Regions from separate parts of the Telluria sp. AC161 genome, predicted to be linked through region 3. Evidence: predicted binding sites of a transcription regulator. Region 3 holds the regulator's gene; each other region holds the start of a gene.
The links. Region 3 encodes sigma-54, which starts transcription at its own class of promoters, with help from an activator protein. Its sites were predicted from a motif close to TGGCANGNAANCTGCTTT; they were not measured.
Positions count from the first base shown of each region.

Region 1: a site for sigma-54 is predicted at 772-789, ahead of ACZ0AJ_RS12550 (PEP-CTERM sorting domain-containing protein). Genes of this name have one in related genera too.
Region 2: a site for sigma-54 is predicted at 1,352-1,369, ahead of prpB (methylisocitrate lyase). Genes of this name have one in related genera too.
Region 4: a site for sigma-54 is predicted at 1,121-1,138, ahead of ACZ0AJ_RS01350 (PEP-CTERM sorting domain-containing protein). Genes of this name have one in related genera too.

Region 1 covers NZ_OZ409861.1:2,800,776-2,802,972, reverse strand. The annotation lists gene ACZ0AJ_RS12555 (branched-chain amino acid ABC transporter substrate-binding protein) at 1-649, shown strand, start outside; gene ACZ0AJ_RS12550 (PEP-CTERM sorting domain-containing protein) at 850-1,434, shown strand; gene ACZ0AJ_RS12545 (hypothetical protein) at 1,502-1,729, shown strand; gene ACZ0AJ_RS12540 (translation initiation factor Sui1) at 1,735-2,094, shown strand; gene ACZ0AJ_RS12535 (hypothetical protein) at 2,111-2,197, opposite strand, start outside.
Region 2 covers NZ_OZ409861.1:965,769-967,965, reverse strand. The annotation lists gene prpC (bifunctional 2-methylcitrate synthase/citrate synthase) at 1-410, opposite strand, end outside; gene prpB (methylisocitrate lyase) at 422-1,312, opposite strand; gene ACZ0AJ_RS04340 (cation acetate symporter) at 1,558-2,197, opposite strand, start outside.
Region 3 covers NZ_OZ409861.1:4,921,109-4,923,305, forward strand. The annotation lists gene lptB (LPS export ABC transporter ATP-binding protein) at 1-238, shown strand, start outside; gene ACZ0AJ_RS21900 (RNA polymerase factor sigma-54) at 253-1,740, shown strand; gene hpf (ribosome hibernation-promoting factor, HPF/YfiA family) at 1,815-2,171, shown strand.
Region 4 covers NZ_OZ409861.1:295,835-298,031, reverse strand. The annotation lists gene glpK (glycerol kinase GlpK) at 1-505, opposite strand, end outside; RNA gene rnpB (RNase P RNA component class A) at 564-911, opposite strand; gene ACZ0AJ_RS01350 (PEP-CTERM sorting domain-containing protein) at 1,173-1,904, shown strand; gene ACZ0AJ_RS01345 (thiamine pyrophosphate-binding protein) at 2,019-2,197, shown strand, end outside.

The sequences.
Region 1 (2,197 bases), 2.1 Mb from region 3:
AAAGATTGCCGTGATCGATGACCGCACGGCCTTCGGCCAGGGACTGGCGGACGAATTCGTCAAGGGCGTCAAGAAGGCGGGGGCGGGCACAAGCGTGGTCAGCCGCCAGTTCACCAGCGACAAGGCCACCGATTTCAGCGCCATCCTGACCCAGATCCGCGCGCGCGATCCGGACGTGATTTTTTATGGCGGCATGGACGCGGTGGCCGGGCCGATGCTCAAACAGATGAAGGCGCTCGGACTGCGCGCCAAGCTTATTTCGGGCGATGGCGTCTGCTCGGAAAAAATGCCGCTGCTGGCCGGCGACGCGCTGGTCGACGACAAGGTCTACTGCGTCGTGGCGGGCGGGGTTGGTGCCGCACAGGAAGCGGGCCTGAATGCGTTCACACAGCGTTACCAGCAGCGCTACAAGCTCCCGGTACAGTCATATGCGCCGTATGCCTACGATGCGGTGATGGTCTTCGCGAAAGCGATGCAGAGCGCAAATTCGAGCGATCCAGCCAAGTTCCTGCCGGCGCTGGCCGCCGTCAGGCACGAGGGCGTTACCGGCAGCATCGCCTTCGATCGGAAGGGCGATTTGCGTGACGCCGCGATGACGATCTATACCTTCCGCAAGGGCAAGAAAGTCAGGCTGGCCGTGCTGCGCTGACGTGCAGCGATCAACCGGAACCAGCCTGTTCCAGACTTGCAGCAACCGGGAATCCATCGGGATTCTTTACAGTCAGTATTTATGAAAATGTAAATACGATAGAAATCAAGCGCCTGGAATAACGGCACGGTAATTGCTCTGTAGCGTGTGCTCGATCAAGTTTCCCTTTGACACAACGCAAGCTTTTTACAGGACCTGCCATGACTATGTCTTACCGTTCTACTCTGGTGCGCCAGGCAACCAACGCCGCCATGCTGGCGATCGGCCTTTTCGGCGCGACGCTGGCGCAAGCCGGCCCGCTCACCTTCACCGACACGACGGTCGGTGGCCCGACATGGAACCGTCCGCTGAGTACCACCACGCTCAGTGGGGTAGGCACCAATGTCGCCTACGATGTCAACCGCATCCGGGTCGACCAGACCGGCAACTACACGTTCTTCAGTCAAAGCCTGGTGCCAGCCGGCTGGGACAACTATCTCGTGCTGTACGCCAATGCATTCGCTGCTTCCTCACCCTTGGCGAACCTGATCGCGCTGAATGACGATCTCACCACCGGCAGCTTCGGCCAGGCTGGATTCACGATTGCCTTGTCCGCCGGGATCGATTACTTTCTGGTCGAAACAGGATTCAGCAACGCCAGCGCTGGCAGCTACAGTACGGTCATCACGGGCCTGAACGGCGGGACTGCAACACTTGCCAACGTAACCGATGTGCCGGAACCGGCCACGATGCTCCTCCTTGGTCTTGGCATGGCCGGGCTCATGGCCGCCCGCCGCCGCACGTAGCACCGGTGTCGGCCGACCTGGCGCTGGTGGTAGGATGCTGCTTTCGTTCAGAAGTCCAGAGGAAGCAATGACCATATTCGCCATGTCCGTCTTCGATGCAACCGTGATTTACGACGGCAAGGAACTCTTCAAGGGGCAGGGCGCCGCCACTGGCTGGGCCGAGAAGCTTGCGAAGGAAATCGAGAGCCGCGTCACCGTCGAAAAGATCGGTACCGGCTGGGCGCTGGTGGGGCGGGTCGACGGCGTCGATTGCCGTTGGGGCATCATGGGGCAGCGCCTCAAGCGGCTGGACTAATCGCCATGCGCAGTTCGAACGGCGGTCTCGTCTATTCCACGGAAACGGGCCGCATGTGCCCGGCCTGTCGCCAGCCTGTGGCGCAGTGCACGTGCAAGACAGCTGCAAGTGCTGCGCCAGTCGGCGACGGCAATGTGCGTGTGTCGTTGCAAAGTAAGGGGCGGGGCGGCAAGAGCGTCACTCTCGTCAAGGGCGTGGCGCTCGATCCGATGGCCCTGGCTATGCTTGGCAAGCAGTTACGTACTGCCTGCGGCGCCGGCGGGACCGTCAAGGACGGCGTGATCGAAGTGCAGGGTGACCATTGCGACACCGTTCTGCAGGCACTCGCCAAACTCGGGCATCGGGCAAAGCGGGCCGGCGGCTGACGCCGGCCCAGGTACATCAGTAGTCGCGTGTGGCGCGCGTTGCCAGCGCCACCACGGCAATGCCTGCCGTGACGATCAGCGCATCTTCGATCAGGCCGCTGCG
Region 2 (2,197 bases), 4.0 Mb from region 3:
ATCAGGCGGTCGGCGATATCGCGCGCGCCGGTGATGTGGTGGTCGTCCTTCTCGGGCAGCGTGCAGCCCAGGACCGACACGCCCGTGCGCATCACGTCCATCGGATGGGCATTGGCCGGCAAGGCTTCGAGCGCGCTTTTCAGCGCCTGCGGCAGGCCGCGCAGCGAACGCAGCTTGGCCTTGTAGCCGCGCAGTTCGCCGTCGTTCGGCAGCTTGCCGTGCACCAGCAGGTAGGCGATTTCTTCGAATTCGCTGGTGGTGGCGATGTCGAGGATGTCGTAGCCGCGGTAATGCAGGTCGTTGCCCGACTTGCCGACCGAGCACAGTGCGGTGTTACCAGCGGCGACGCCGGACAGGGCGACGGATTTCTTCGGCTTGAAGGTCGGGGTTTCCTGGTTCTGCGTAGTCATGTGCGGTCTCCTTACTTGACTTTGTTCTGGGCAAACAGCGCGTCGAGCTTTTGCTCGTAGCTGTGGTAATCGATGCGGTCATACAGTTCGGCGCGCGTCTGCATCGTGTCCAGCACGTTCTGCTGGGTGCCGTCGCGGCGGATCGCGGTGTAGACGTTTTCGGCGGCCTTGTTCATCGCGCGAAACGCCGACAGCGGATACAGCACCAGGCCGACGCCGGCGCCGGCCAGCTCATCGACGGTAAACAGCGGCGTCGCGCCGAACTCGGTGATATTGGCCAGCACCGGCACCTTGACGGCGTCGGCGAAGCGCTTGTACATGTCGAGCGTCGTCATCGCTTCCGGGAAGATCATGTCGGCGCCTGCTTCGACACAGGCCACGGCGCGCTCGATCGCTGCGTCCAGGCCTTCGACGGCCAGCGCATCGGTGCGCGCCATGATCACGAAGTCGTCATCCAGACGGGCATCGGCAGCGGCGCGGATGCGGTCGACCATTTCTTCCTTGCTGACGATTTCCTTGCCCGGCCGGTGGCCGCAGCGCTTGGCGCCGACCTGGTCTTCGATGTGGCAGGCCGCCGCGCCGGCTTTGCTGAGCGAACGCACGGTGCGCGCGACATTGAAGGCCGACGCGCCAAAGCCGGTGTCGACGTCGACCAGCAGCGGCAGATCGCAGACGTCGGTGATGCGGCGCACGTCGACCAGAACATCGTCGAGGTTCGAGATGCCCAGGTCAGGCAGACCGAGGGAGCCGGCAGCGACGCCGCCACCGGACAGGTAGATGGCCTTGAAGCCGGCGCGCTTGGCCAGCAATGCGTGGTTGGCGTTGATCGCGCCCACGACTTGCAGCGGGGATTCATCGAGGATCGCCTGGCGGAAGGCGGCGCCTGCGGAAAGTTTGCTCATGCTGGTCCTTGTCATCACGGTGAAGAAGTTATGGTCTTCATTGCAAGCACCGTGCCAGCGCCGGTTGATCCGCGATGTCCCGACATTTCAAGCACTTGCGTGCCTATTCTACCCAAATCGTCCTCAAACACACCGGCCATTGTTTCACTCTGAAACACCAGTTTGAAACATGAAACACGCAGGCGCAAAAAAACCGGGTGGCGCCTTGCAGCGCACACCCGGTTGACTGGATAGTTCAGCCGGTCTTAGTGACCCGACGCGCCCGATGCGCCGATACCGGTCTCGGCGCGCACCTGCTGCGCTTCGAAGCCTGCACGGTCGATCCGGGCACGAGGACCCTTGTCGGTGATCGAGAACAGCCAGATACCGATGAAGCCCACTGCCATCGAGAAGATCGCTGGCGAGGCGTACGGGAAGATCGCGGCCGGATGGTGCAGCACATCGACCCACACCGATTTCGACACGATCGTCAGGCCCACTGCCGTGGCCAAGCCCAGGAAGCCGCCGATCGTGGCACCGCGGGTGGTGCAATCCTTCCACAGCACCGACATGAACAGCACCGGGAAGTTGGCCGATGCGGCAATCGCGAAGGCCAGCGACACCATGAAGGCGACGTTCTGCTTCTCAAAAGCGATACCCAGCACCACGGCCACGATACCCAGGCCGATGGTGGTGATCTTCGATACGCGCAGCTCGTTTTCGCTGGTGGCATTGCCCTTCTTGAACACGGTCGCATACAGATCGTGCGACACGGCCGAAGCACCCGACAGCGTGAGACCCGCCACCACAGCCAGGATGGTCGCGAACGCCACCGCCGAGATGAAGCCCAGGAACACGTCGCCGCCCACGGCCTTGGCCAGGTGGACCGCCGCCATATTGTTACCG
Region 3 (2,197 bases):
ACCGTTTGCCGGCGTCGATCCGATCGCCGTGATCGAGATCCAGCGCATCGTGCGCTTCCTCAAGGAGCGCAAGATCGGCGTCCTGATCACCGACCACAATGTCCGCGAGACGCTTGGCATCTGCGACCGCGCCTACATCATCAATCAGGGCGCGGTGCTTGCATCCGGCCGCCCCGACGATATCATCGCCGACGAGTCGGTACGGCGCGTGTACCTCGGTGAACATTTCCGCATGTAAGCCATACTCAATTGATGAAACAGTCCCTTCAGCTCCGCACTTCGCAGCACCTGGCGCTCACGCCACAGCTGCAGCAATCGATCCGGTTGCTGCAGCTGTCGACGCTCGAACTGCATCAGGAGATCGAGCAGATACTGGGCGATAACCCGCTGCTCGAAAGGCTCGACGATCCGCTCGATCATTCGGTGCGCTTGCTGGGCGATGGGGCGATCAACAATGCGCCGGCACAGGGCGAGGCGCCGCCGGCGCCGGGCCAGCAGGCCGAAGGCGAGGGTAGCGCGCCGGCCGAGGGCGAGGGCGCTGAAGGCGGCGCGATCGATGGCGACCGGCCCGACACCGACTGGAGCGAAGGCAGCGGCGCATCCTCTGGCAGCAGTAGCAGCAGCGACGACGAAGACGGCCGCCCGCAGCTGGAGGCGTGCGCCATCACGCTGCGCGAACACCTGATGGAACAGGTGCGCGAAACGCTGCTGTCCACCCGCGACCGCGCACTGGCCGAACTGGTGATCGACGCGCTGGACGACAACGGCTACCTGGAAGAACCGCTCGACGACATCCACGCGCGGCTGCCCGAAGAACTCGAGGTCGATCTCGACGAACTGCGCTGCGCGCTGGCGATGGTGCAGAGCATGGACCCGGTGGGCGTGGGCGCGCGCAGCGCGGCCGAATGCCTGGCGCTGCAGATCCGGCGCATGCCGGGCGTGCCGATGGTCACGCGCCGCATGGCCCTGAAGATCGTCGAAGGCTACCTGACCTGGTTCGCGCAGCGCGAATACAGCAAGCTGAAAAAAGCGCTCGATTGCGACGACGAAGACCTGCGCGAAGTGCAGGCCGTGGTCCGCCAGTGCAATCCGCATCCGGGCGCCGCGTTCGCGTCGAACGTGTCGGATTACGTGGTGCCGGACGTGATCGTGCGGCGCGCCAAGAACGGCTGGGCGGTCACGCTGAACCAGGACGTGATGCCGCGCCTGCGCGTCAACAGCCTGTACGCGACCATGCTCAAGCAGGGCCGCAGCGAGAGCCAGATGGGCGCGCAGATGCAAGAGGCGAAGTGGCTCATCAAGAATATGCGCCAGCGTTTCGACACGATCCTGCGTGTGGCCGAGGCGATTGTCGAGCGCCAGCGCAACTTTTTCAGCCACGGCGCGGTTGCCATGCGGCCCCTTGTTTTGCGCGAGATAGCTGATACACTAGGTCTGCACGAGAGCACCATCTCTCGTGTCACAACCCAGAAATACATGCTGACCCCGCACGGCATGTTCGAGTTGAAGTATTTCTTCGGTAGCCACGTTGCCACCGAAGCGGGAGGCGAAGCATCCTCAACGGCAATCCGTGCGCTCATCGCACAATTGACAGGAGCAGAAGACCCTAAGAATCCATTATCCGACAGCAAGATCGCGGAAATGCTCGGGGAACAAGGCATGGTCATTGCGCGCAGGACGGTCGCAAAATACCGTGAAGCGCTCAAGATCCCCCCCGTCAGTCTCCGCAAAGCCTTGTAACAACGCCGCTCATACAGTCTGTGCCTTCAGCTCCTGTGTGGTGCAAGCGACGTGACATCTTCAAAGGAGTGTGTATGAACCTCACCATCAGTGGTCACCATCTCGAAGTAACCCCTGCCATCCGTGAATACGTTCAGAATAAGCTGGAACGCATTATTCGCCATTTCGATCAAGTCATAGATACCCACGTCTTCCTGGCCGTCGATAACCTCACTGAAAAAGAAAAAAGGCAAAAAGCTGAAATCAATGTCCAGGTGTCGGGCAAGACCCTGCACGTGGCGAGCGTCGCACAAGACCTGTATGCCGCGATCGACATGTTGATGGATAAACTGGATCGACAAATTCTGAAGCACAAGCAGATGCTCAAAGACCATAACCGCACAGCGATCAAACGCCTGGACGTCGACGAAGCAGACGTCGCTGCCGCCTGATCGAGCGCAGGTCACCACCGCCAGGG
Region 4 (2,197 bases), 4.6 Mb from region 3:
CCAGATAGCTGTCGACGGTGCCAAAGGCCAGCTCGCCCCGCTCGGCGCGCTGGCGGGCGCCCGGGACGTGGTCGAGCAACCATTGCAGCTTGGTGGCGGAAAAATACGCGTCCAGTTCCAGCCCGGTCAGTTCGGCGATCATGGCCGCCCTGCCCGCTTCGCGCAGCCGGTCGCAGGCGCCGGCCGTGCGCCGGTCTTGCCAGACGATGGCGTTGGCCACGGGTTCGCCGGTAACGCGGTCCCACAGGAGCGTCGTTTCGCGCTGATTGGCGATGCCGATCGCGGCGATGCGCGCAGGGTCGACGCCGCTGTCGGTCAGCGCGGCGCGCGCGCAGGCGAGCTGGCTGGCCCAGATGTCCGCCGGATCGTGCTCGACCCAGCCGGGTTGCGGGAAATGCTGGGGAAATTCGCGCTGGCAGCTGGCCACGGCCACGCCGGCATCGTCGAACACGATCGCACGCGAACTGGTGGTGCCCTGGTCGAGGGCGAGGATGTAGTGGGTCAATGCGGTCTCCGGAACGACCGGGGAAAACGCGCACCGAGCGGTGCGCGTCATGAATTATGTGTAAAGCAGGCCGATAGGCCGGATTCTGTGTAATGCCACCTTGCGGCGACACTTGGACAATCATTCCTCTAGGCGCTGAATTACTCCAGCGCTCAAGCTTCCTACCCGCACGCTCCGCGAGCAACATCAACGCGTGCCTATTTGGAATTGCTCCGAGTGGAGGTTACCGCGTTTCACCGTAACTAAATACGCTCGTCTCTGTGGCCCTATTCCTCGCCTTGTACCACTGGCTTGCGCCAGCGGATTTCGGCGGACGGCCGTTAACCGTCACCCTGCTCTATGGAGTCCGGACCTTCCTCCCGTCCACGACCTTGCGGCGTGGACCAGCGACTGCCTGGCCTGCTTCACGGGGCGTATTGTACCCGATATCTGACGGGGATTTCGCGGGCTCTGGCAAGCCTGGGTACCCTACCATGTCAGTACGAAGCCTGGATCGCTGTCGTTTCACCACCTTCTCCCATATTCACCCTATTTGCATGTCGGCATTTATTACACTTTTTTAAAATGTTCAAGAATAATTTTCCCAAGCCATTGAATGAAAAGCACATTGCTTCATGGTGCGGATATTGCTAATGGCCTCGTGTCATTCAAATCTTAGGAAATTATCGTGAAATTCAACATATCGAGCATGGTGACTGCAGTTTTGATTGCTTTTAGCAGCACAGCATCCGCCATTCCAATCCTGAACTTCGAAGGTTCACAAAACGGCGCCTTGATTGAAAACTTTTACAACGGCGGCACGGACAGCTTTGGCAATCGTGGTGGCGACTACGGCGTTACTTTCGAGGGCGGTATCATCAAAGTCGAACATGGTCTTACTTATCTTACGGGAGTGACAAAAATTTCCGTGGCAGGCGGCTTCGCTGACGGCGTATCGTTCAACTATTCGACACGTCAGCCCCTCGGCAATCACTACGGCGATGGGGACTTCCTGGTTTACTACTCGTCAATCCAGAACGACACTCATGGAGCACAGTTCCTTGGTAATACGGGGACAGGCTTCTGTGAAACTCTGCCTGGACAGTTCTGCCTTTTCCGCGGCGCACGAATCCAGGATATTGGCATGGTGCTCGGCAGCTTCACATTTGATCCCACTGCAGCGATCGATACCATCTACTTCGGCAATTTGACGCCGCCTGCCAACCAGTGGGCATTAGGGGCGGACATACCTGGCTACCAGCTACCAGAGCCGGGCACGCTGGCGTTGATTGGCTTGGGTTTTCTTGGTCTCGCGTCACGACATTCGAGGCGTTCAGCGAAACGGTATCAAGCTGGTCAAACCGCAGCCTATTGCCCGCATCGATGTTCGGATCGACATCGCCAGGTCACGCTGCGATGATGGATCACCGTACCAGTACCGCTGTTTATGAAATTTCATGTCGCCATTTCAAAAGCCGTGCTCGTACTGGTCACATAAAATGCCTTGAAAGCTACTTCAAGGACGATCCCCACCATGACGCACCCTTCCCGCACCGGCGGCCAGATCCTGGTCGATGCCCTTTCCATTCACGGCGTCGATACCGCCTTCGGTGTCCCGGGTGAAAGCTACCTGGACGTGCTCGACGCGCTGCACGATTCGAACATCCGCTTCGTGATCAATCGCCAGGAAGGGGGCGCGGCGTTCATGGCCGA